DNA from 2 places in the Peribacillus sp. S4 genome. Region 1 is predicted to be linked to the other one. Evidence: a T-box and tRNA genes for the amino acid it is inferred to sense, from the RefSeq annotation. Region 1 holds a T-box; the other holds one or more tRNA genes.

The links. A T-box is a leader RNA that pairs with one kind of tRNA and senses whether it is charged. The one in region 1 lies ahead of ileS (isoleucine--tRNA ligase), so its partner is inferred to be a tRNA-Ile.
Region 2: it encodes a tRNA-Ile, which carries the amino acid that the T-box ahead of ileS (isoleucine--tRNA ligase) is inferred to sense. The anticodon was not compared.

What each region holds. Positions count from the first base shown of each region.
Region 1 is NZ_CP175708.1:1,621,210-1,625,639, forward strand. It holds gene ACJ9PY_RS07875 (cell division protein SepF) at 1-309, shown strand, start outside; gene ACJ9PY_RS07880 (YggT family protein) at 316-582, shown strand; gene ACJ9PY_RS07885 (RNA-binding protein) at 717-1,490, shown strand; gene ACJ9PY_RS07890 (DivIVA domain-containing protein) at 1,576-2,091, shown strand; T-box leader at 2,155-2,397, shown strand; gene ileS (isoleucine--tRNA ligase) at 2,485-4,430, shown strand, end outside.
Region 2 is NZ_CP175708.1:9,181-13,610, reverse strand. It holds rRNA gene ACJ9PY_RS00055 (23S ribosomal RNA) at 1-1,771, opposite strand, end outside; tRNA gene ACJ9PY_RS00050 (tRNA-Ala) at 1,876-1,951, opposite strand; tRNA gene ACJ9PY_RS00045 (tRNA-Ile) at 1,968-2,044, opposite strand; rRNA gene ACJ9PY_RS00040 (16S ribosomal RNA) at 2,160-3,710, opposite strand.

The DNA.
Region 1 (4,430 bases):
ATCGTAAGTTTGCAAAGCGTACAAAAATCTTCTAAAGTAGTATTATTGGAGCCGCGTGCTTATGCAGAAGCCCAGGAGGTAGCTGATCATTTGAAAAACAGGCGCGCAGTAGTCGTGAACCTTCAACGGATCCAGCATGACCAAGGAAAGCGAATCATCGATTTTCTAAGTGGGACTGTCTATGCAATCAGCGGGGATATCCAAAAAATCGGAACAGATATATTCTTATGTACCCCGGACAACGTCGATGTTTCCGGTAATATTACCGGCTTCGCCGCCGAAGAGGAGTACGAAGAAGCGAGGTGGTAATGGTTAATGGGTCTAGTGCTTCAGGGTTTATATTATTTAATTGAAATTTATTCAATGGCATTAATCGTTTACATATTGATGTCATGGTTCCCCAATGCAAGGGAGACATCAATCGGTCAGTTTTTGGAAAAAATTTGCGAACCGTATTTAGAACCGTTCAGAAAGTTCATTCCGCCACTTGGCATGATTGATCTTTCACCTCTTGTGGCCTTGCTGGTTCTTAATTTTGCCAGCGGTTATGGAATCTATTACTTACAGACATTAATTGGATGATCAACAATTAACCTGACATGCATATTACTACACAGTCGGAACATTTTCCGCTGTGTAGTTGCAACGCAGAATGAGTTCAATCAATTCCAGATGATCGACCATTAATTTGATAACTAAGGAGCATTTATTCAATCATGAGTATTTATCAGCATTTCAGGCCGGAGGAAAAAGATTTTATCGACCAGGCCATGAATTGGATTGATCAGGTTAAACATTCCTACGCTCCGAAACTATCTGATTTTCTTGATCCGCGTCAGCAGGAAATCCTTACTTCCGTAATAGGGAATGATCCGGAAGCGAAACTGCAATTCAATGGCGGGAGCGATTTCGTAGAGCGAAAACGTGTGCTCATTTACCCTGATTATTACTCTCCTGAACCATCTGATTTCAATATCTCCTTATACGATATCTCCTATCCAAAAAAATTTGTAACGCTTGAACATAGGCAAATACTTGGAACCTTGATGTCACTAGGGGTAAAACGTGAAAAATTTGGTGATATAATAGTGACGGAAGAGGATATTCAATTTATAGCTGCCGAAGAGATGGATTCATATCTCACTGGAAATCTGGAGAAAATAGGTAATGCTTCCGTTTCCATCAAACGGCTTCCAATCGGGAATATCGTTCAAGTTAAGGAAAAATGGGAAGAGCAAGTAACCACCGTCAGTTCTCTTAGGCTTGACAGTGTACTATCGGCCGTCCTGAATTTGTCCCGTCAAAAAACCCAGTCCTTGATAACGTCAGGAAAAGTAAAGGTGAATTTCAAGCAAACGGAAAACGTCTCGGAAGAATGCCGTGAGGGTGACACACTTTCCATCAGAGGTTTTGGCAGATGTAAAATAGCTTCAATCGATGGGAAAACCAAGAAGGATAAGTGGAGAATCTCGTTAGGCAGACAAAAATAATTCAAGAAAAAGCAGGAATCATAAATTTATTGTCGAATATAGAGTTTTAACATACTAGAGTAGAAACCGTTCTGGAGGTGCCGTAATGCCCTTAACCCCGATAGATATACATAACAAGGAATTTAACAAAGTATTTCGAGGGTATGATGAAGATGAAGTAAATGAATTTCTCGACCAGGTCATTAAAGATTATGAACTGATTTTGAGGGAGAAGAAGGAACTTGAAGATAAACTGAACGAGACTTTTGATCGTTTGGGACATTTTACGACAATTGAGGGTACACTTAACAAGTCGATTATTGTCGCACAGGAAGCAGCCGAAGAATTAAGGCGCAATGCCCAAAAAGAAGCGAAACTGATCATAAAGGAAGCAGAGAAAAATGCTGACAGGATCGTAAATGAGTCACTTGTGAAAGCAAGGAAAATAGCGATGGATATTGAAGATTTGAAAAAGCAATCCAAAGTATTCCGGACACGTTTCAAAATGCTTGTCGGTGCACAGCTGGATTTGCTGGACAATGACGATTGGGATCATCTTCTGGATTATGAAGTGGATGCGACTGAAATAGAATTAAATGAGAGAGTGGAAGAGGAAATTTAAACGATTCCTTGACTTTGAACACTTTTTTCGCATATAATTTTTTAACAATACAATTCATTATGAAATTAGACGATGACAGGGAAAGTAAATTCTTCACACACTTATTTTTAGCGAACCGGGGATGGTGAAAGCCCGGAATAAGCGAAGAATTGAAGATCACCCTTGAGTTCTGAGTTGAACCTGCTTTTGCAGTAAGTAAATGAAGCGTTTCATTCACGTTACGAATGCTCGAGAGGTTGGATTCACTTTTGTGAATCTTTCTAGCCAGGGTGGTACCGCGGGAAGCAAAGCTTTCTCGTCCCTTTTTTAGGGATGAGAGGGCTTTTTATTTTGGCCGGATATCAAGTCATCGGTTCGAATGAATTTTTTAAAAGACGGATGGAGGATTTTATGATGGAATACAAAGATACCTTATTGATGCCTAAAACTGAATTTCCAATGCGGGGGAATTTGCCGAAGCGTGAACCGGAAATCCAAGAAAAATGGAAAGAAATGAACATCTATAAAAAAGTGCAAGAGCAAACGGAAGGACGTCCTTTATTCATTTTGCATGATGGACCTCCATATGCCAACGGCGATATCCACATGGGCCATGCAATGAATAAGGTTTTAAAGGATTTCATTGTCCGATTTAAATCGATGAGCGGTTTTCAAGCACCGTATGTACCTGGCTGGGATACACATGGGCTTCCAATCGAAACGGCATTGACGAAAAAAGGCGTGAAACGGAAAGAAATGAGCGTTGCCGAATTCAGAAAGCTTTGTGAAGAGTATGCTTATGGCCAGATTGACAATCAACGGGAGCAGTTTAAGAGAATAGGGGTCCGTGGTGATTGGGAAAATCCTTATATCACATTGAAGCCTGAATATGAAGCACAGCAAATCAAGGTATTCGGTGAAATGGCGAAAAAAGGCTACATTTATAAAGGGAAAAAACCTGTTTACTGGTCCCCTTCAAGTGAATCGGCGCTAGCCGAAGCTGAAATTGAATATCAAGACAAACGCTCTGCGTCGATCTATGTTGCTTTTGAAGTCACAGATGGCAAAGGTGTGATAGATGAAGGCGTCAAGATCATCATCTGGACGACAACTCCATGGACGATTCCAGCTAATCTTGGTATCTCATTGCATCCGCAATTAAATTATGTAGTAGTGGCTGTCGAAAATGAAAAATTCTTAATTGCTGAGGCACTGCTTGAATCGGTTACGGAAACATTAGGCTGGGAAAATCCGTCCATCCAAAAAACAGTAAAAGGGAGCGAGTTGGACCGTGCTGTTGCCAAACACCCTCTTTATGACCGTGAATCTTTAGTGATGTTAGGTGAGCACGTAACGACTGAAGCTGGAACGGGTTGTGTTCACACTGCGCCAGGCCATGGTGAAGACGACTTTATCATTGGGCAAAAATATGGCTTGGACGTACTTTGTCCTGTAGATGAAAAAGGGGTCATGACGGAAGAAGCAGGGGAATTTGCCGGATTATTTTATGATCAAGCGAATAAACCGATTACCGAAAAATTAACTGAAGCAGGCGCGTTATTGAACTTGACGTTCATCACACACTCTTATCCACATGACTGGCGGACGAAGAAGCCAACGATCTTCCGTGCAACAGCACAATGGTTCGCGTCAATCAAGGACTTCCGCAATGAACTTCTGGAAGCGATTGAAGAAACGAAATGGGTTCCTGCTTGGGGCGAAACGCGTCTATTCAATATGGTCCGTGACCGTGGGGATTGGTGTATTTCCCGCCAACGCGCTTGGGGCGTACCAATTCCAGTGTTTTATGCAGAAAATGGCGAGCCGATCATTACGGATGAAACCATCGACCATATTTCAAACCTATTCCGCGAACACGGTTCAAACATCTGGTTTGAGCGTGAAGCGAAAGATCTTCTGCCTGAAGGCTATGCACATGAAGGCAGCCCGAATGGTATCTTCACGAAAGAAACGGATATCATGGACGTATGGTTCGATTCCGGTTCTTCTCATCAAGCGGTACTTGAAGAAAGAGACGACTTGCAACGCCCTGCTGACCTTTATTTAGAAGGGTCCGATCAATATCGCGGCTGGTTTAACTCATCACTTTCAACAAGCGTTGCCGTTACAGGCAAAGCACCATATAAAGGTGTACTTAGCCACGGGTTCGCATTGGATGGCGAAGGCCGTAAAATGAGTAAGTCGATTGGGAACGTCGTACTGCCATCCAAGGTCATGAATCAACTTGGTGCAGATATCTTACGTCTTTGGGTAGCTTCGGTGGATTACCAATCGGATGTCAGGGTTTCCGATCCTATTTTAAAACAAGTTTCGGAAGTTTACCGCAAGATCCGTAATAC
Region 2 (4,430 bases), 1.6 Mb from region 1:
TTCACCCTAAAAAGCACCCCTTCTCCCGAAGTTACGGGGTCATTTTGCCGAGTTCCTTAACGAGAGTTCTCTCGCACACCTTAGGATTCTCTCCTCGCCTACCTGTGTCGGTTTGCGGTACGGGCACCTTACATCTCACTAGAGGCTTTTCTTGGCAGCGTGGAATCAGGAACTTCGGTACTATATTTCCCTCGCCATCACAGCTCCGCCTTAATGGAAACGGGATTTGCCTCGTTTCCGGCCTAACTGCTTGGACGCGCATATCCAACAGCGCGCTTACCCTATCCTTCTGCGTCCCCCCATCGTTCAAACGATGTATAGGTGGTACAGGAATATCAACCTGTTGTCCATCGCCTACGCCTTTCGGCCTCGGCTTAGGTCCCGACTAACCCTGAGCGGACGAGCCTTCCTCAGGAAACCTTAGGCATTCGGTGGAAGGGATTCTCACCCTTCTTTCGCTACTCATACCGGCATTCTCACTTCTAAGCGCTCCACCAGTCCTTCCGGTCTGACTTCAACGCCCTTAGAACGCTCTCCTACCATCGACACCATACGGTGTCAATCCACAGCTTCGGTGATACGTTTAGCCCCGGTACATTTTCGGCGCGGAGTCACTCGACCAGTGAGCTATTACGCACTCTTTAAATGGTGGCTGCTTCTAAGCCAACATCCTGGTTGTCTAAGCAACTCCACATCCTTTTCCACTTAACGTATACTTTGGGACCTTAGCTGGTGGTCTGGGCTGTTTCCCTTTCGACTACGGATCTTATCACTCGCAGTCTGACTCCCAAGAATAAGTATTTGGCATTCGGAGTTTGACTGAATTCGGTAACCCGTTGGGGGCCCCTAGTCCAATCAGTGCTCTACCTCCAATACTCTCATCTTGAGGCTAGCCCTAAAGCTATTTCGGAGAGAACCAGCTATCTCCAGGTTCGATTGGAATTTCTCCGCTACCCACACCTCATCCCCGCACTTTTCAACGTGCGTGGGTTCGGGCCTCCATTCAGTGTTACCTGAACTTCACCCTGGACATGGGTAGATCACCTGGTTTCGGGTCTACGACCTCATACTCATTCGCCCTATTCAGACTCGCTTTCGCTGCGGCTCCGTCTCATCAACTTAACCTCGCATGAAATCGTAACTCGCCGGTTCATTCTACAAAAGGCACGCCATTACCCATTAACGGGCTTTGACTACTTGTAGGCACACGGTTTCAGGATCTATTTCACTCCCCTTCCGGGGTGCTTTTCACCTTTCCCTCACGGTACTGGTTCACTATCGGTCACTAGGGAGTATTTAGCCTTGGGAGATGGTCCTCCCTGCTTCCGACGGGATTTCTCGTGTCCCGCCGTACTCAGGATCCACTCAGGAGGGAACGAAGTTTCAACTACAGGGTTTTTACCTTCTTCGACGGACCTTTCCAGGTCGCTTCATTTACCCCGTTCCTTTGTAACTCCATGTTGAGTGTCCTACAACCCCAAGAGGCAAGCCTCTTGGTTTGGGCTAATTCCGTTTCGCTCGCCGCTACTCAGGAAATCGCGTTTGCTTTCTCTTCCTCCGGGTACTTAGATGTTTCAGTTCCCCGGGTCTGCCTTCAGTACCCTATGTATTCAGGTAAAGATACTGTTCCATTACGAACAGTGGGTTTCCCCATTCGGAAATCTCCGGATCAAAGCTTACTTACAGCTCCCCGAAGCATATCGGTGTTAGTCCCGTCCTTCATCGGCTCCTAGTGCCAAGGCATCCACCGTGCGCCCTTTCTAACTTAACCGTTAAAAAAGATCTTACAGATGCTTTGAAAAAAATTAATTGCCTTCTATCTATTATCTAGTTTTCAAGGAACAAGCTGTCCCAATCACAACGTGATTGTTTCATTGGTGGAGCCTAGCGGGATCGAACCGCTGACCTCCTGCGTGCAAGGCAGGCGCTCTCCCAGCTGAGCTAAGGCCCCGTTTTAGGAAATGGAATGGTGGGCCTAAATGGACTCGAACCATCGACCTCACGCTTATCAGGCGTGCGCTCTAACCAGCTGAGCTATAGGCCCATTCACATAAATAATAAGCTTCTGCTTCCCAAGCTTATCGCGGGATTGCTATTTAATTGAATGAATCACTCATTCAAAACTGAACAAAACAAAAGCGCCTCGTAATTATCCTTAGAAAGGAGGTGATCCAGCCGCACCTTCCGATACGGCTACCTTGTTACGACTTCACCCCAATCATCTGTCCCACCTTAGGCGGCTGGCTCCATGAAGGTTACCTCACCGACTTCGGGTGTTACAAACTCTCGTGGTGTGACGGGCGGTGTGTACAAGGCCCGGGAACGTATTCACCGCGGCATGCTGATCCGCGATTACTAGCGATTCCGGCTTCATGCAGGCGAGTTGCAGCCTGCAATCCGAACTGAGAATGGCTTTATGGGATTCGCTTACCTTCGCAGGTTTGCAGCCCTTTGTACCATCCATTGTAGCACGTGTGTAGCCCAGGTCATAAGGGGCATGATGATTTGACGTCATCCCCACCTTCCTCCGGTTTGTCACCGGCAGTCACCTTAGAGTGCCCAACTGAATGCTGGCAACTAAGATCAAGGGTTGCGCTCGTTGCGGGACTTAACCCAACATCTCACGACACGAGCTGACGACAACCATGCACCACCTGTCACTCTGTCCCCCGAAGGGGAAAGCCCTATCTCTAGGGTTGTCAGAGGATGTCAAGACCTGGTAAGGTTCTTCGCGTTGCTTCGAATTAAACCACATGCTCCACCGCTTGTGCGGGCCCCCGTCAATTCCTTTGAGTTTCAGCCTTGCGGCCGTACTCCCCAGGCGGAGTGCTTAATGCGTTAGCTGCAGCACTAAAGGGCGGAAACCCTCTAACACTTAGCACTCATCGTTTACGGCGTGGACTACCAGGGTATCTAATCCTGTTTGCTCCCCACGCTTTCGCGCCTCAGTGTCAGTTACAGACCAGAAAGTCGCCTTCGCCACTGGTGTTCCTCCAAATCTCTACGCATTTCACCGCTACACTTGGAATTCCACTTTCCTCTTCTGCACTCAAGTTCCCCAGTTTCCAATGACCCTCCACGGTTGAGCCGTGGGCTTTCACATCAGACTTAAGGAACCACCTGCGCGCGCTTTACGCCCAATAATTCCGGACAACGCTTGCCACCTACGTATTACCGCGGCTGCTGGCACGTAGTTAGCCGTGGCTTTCTGGTTAGGTACCGTCAAGGTACCAGCAGTTACTCTGGTACTTGTTCTTCCCTAACAACAGAACTTTACGACCCGAAGGCCTTCTTCGTTCACGCGGCGTTGCTCCGTCAGACTTTCGTCCATTGCGGAAGATTCCCTACTGCTGCCTCCCGTAGGAGTCTGGGCCGTGTCTCAGTCCCAGTGTGGCCGATCACCCTCTCAGGTCGGCTACGCATCGTCGCCTTGGTGAGCCATTACCTCACCAACTAGCTAATGCGCCGCGGGCCCATCTATAAGTGACAGCGTAAACCGTCTTTCCATCTTCTCTCATGCGAGAAAAGAACGTATCCGGTATTAGCTCCGGTTTCCCGAAGTTATCCCAGTCTTATAGGCAGGTTGCCCACGTGTTACTCACCCGTCCGCCGCTAATCTCAGGGAGCAAGCTCCCATCGATTCGCTCGACTTGCATGTATTAGGCACGCCGCCAGCGTTCGTCCTGAGCCAGGATCAAACTCTCCGAAGAAATGTTTGACTTGCTCATTTGCTTTTTTGATAGTGTGTGCTCACTTAAAATTTAACGTTGGCGCTTTGTTCTGTTCAGTTTTCAAAGAGCGATTTATCGCCGTTACTTCGTAAGCGACTTTAATAATATATCATTTATATTATTCCTTGTCAACAACTTTATTCTTTCGCTGTCGACTTAGTTATTATATCTAGTATCAGGAATAAAAGCAATAGTTATTTTAAAATAAATAATATTCATCCATTCATAGATTTCAAATACTATGACTTTACCCCTGATCAAGAAGAAGCTTAGATTTCAAGAGTGAATTTTTTCTTTAAACATTATAGTACTTCTTTTATATATAATTCACGATTAATCCCTAAATTGATAATTTGCCCACTATCCATCACCTTTATGACCGGTCATGTTTGCGAGCTGGCATCAATAAAAATGATTTCAGCGATGAATCCATTGTTCAGTCATGGAAAAATTAGCGAAGCCTATTTGGGAAGTAACTTGAAACCAACGAGTCTTTACCCAAACCCGAACACTCTGATATCATTTGATACCGTGCTAATGCAAAAAAAAACAGCTTTATTGCTGGGTCTACAATTTTTTACGGTTTATACAATTTGAGCGTCACTTACAGATACTCCCGCTTTCTCATTGTTTCAAAAAAAATCAAAGGGAATTTCAAAAGGGGCTCGGAATTAAAATTCCGAACCCCTTTTTTAGTAA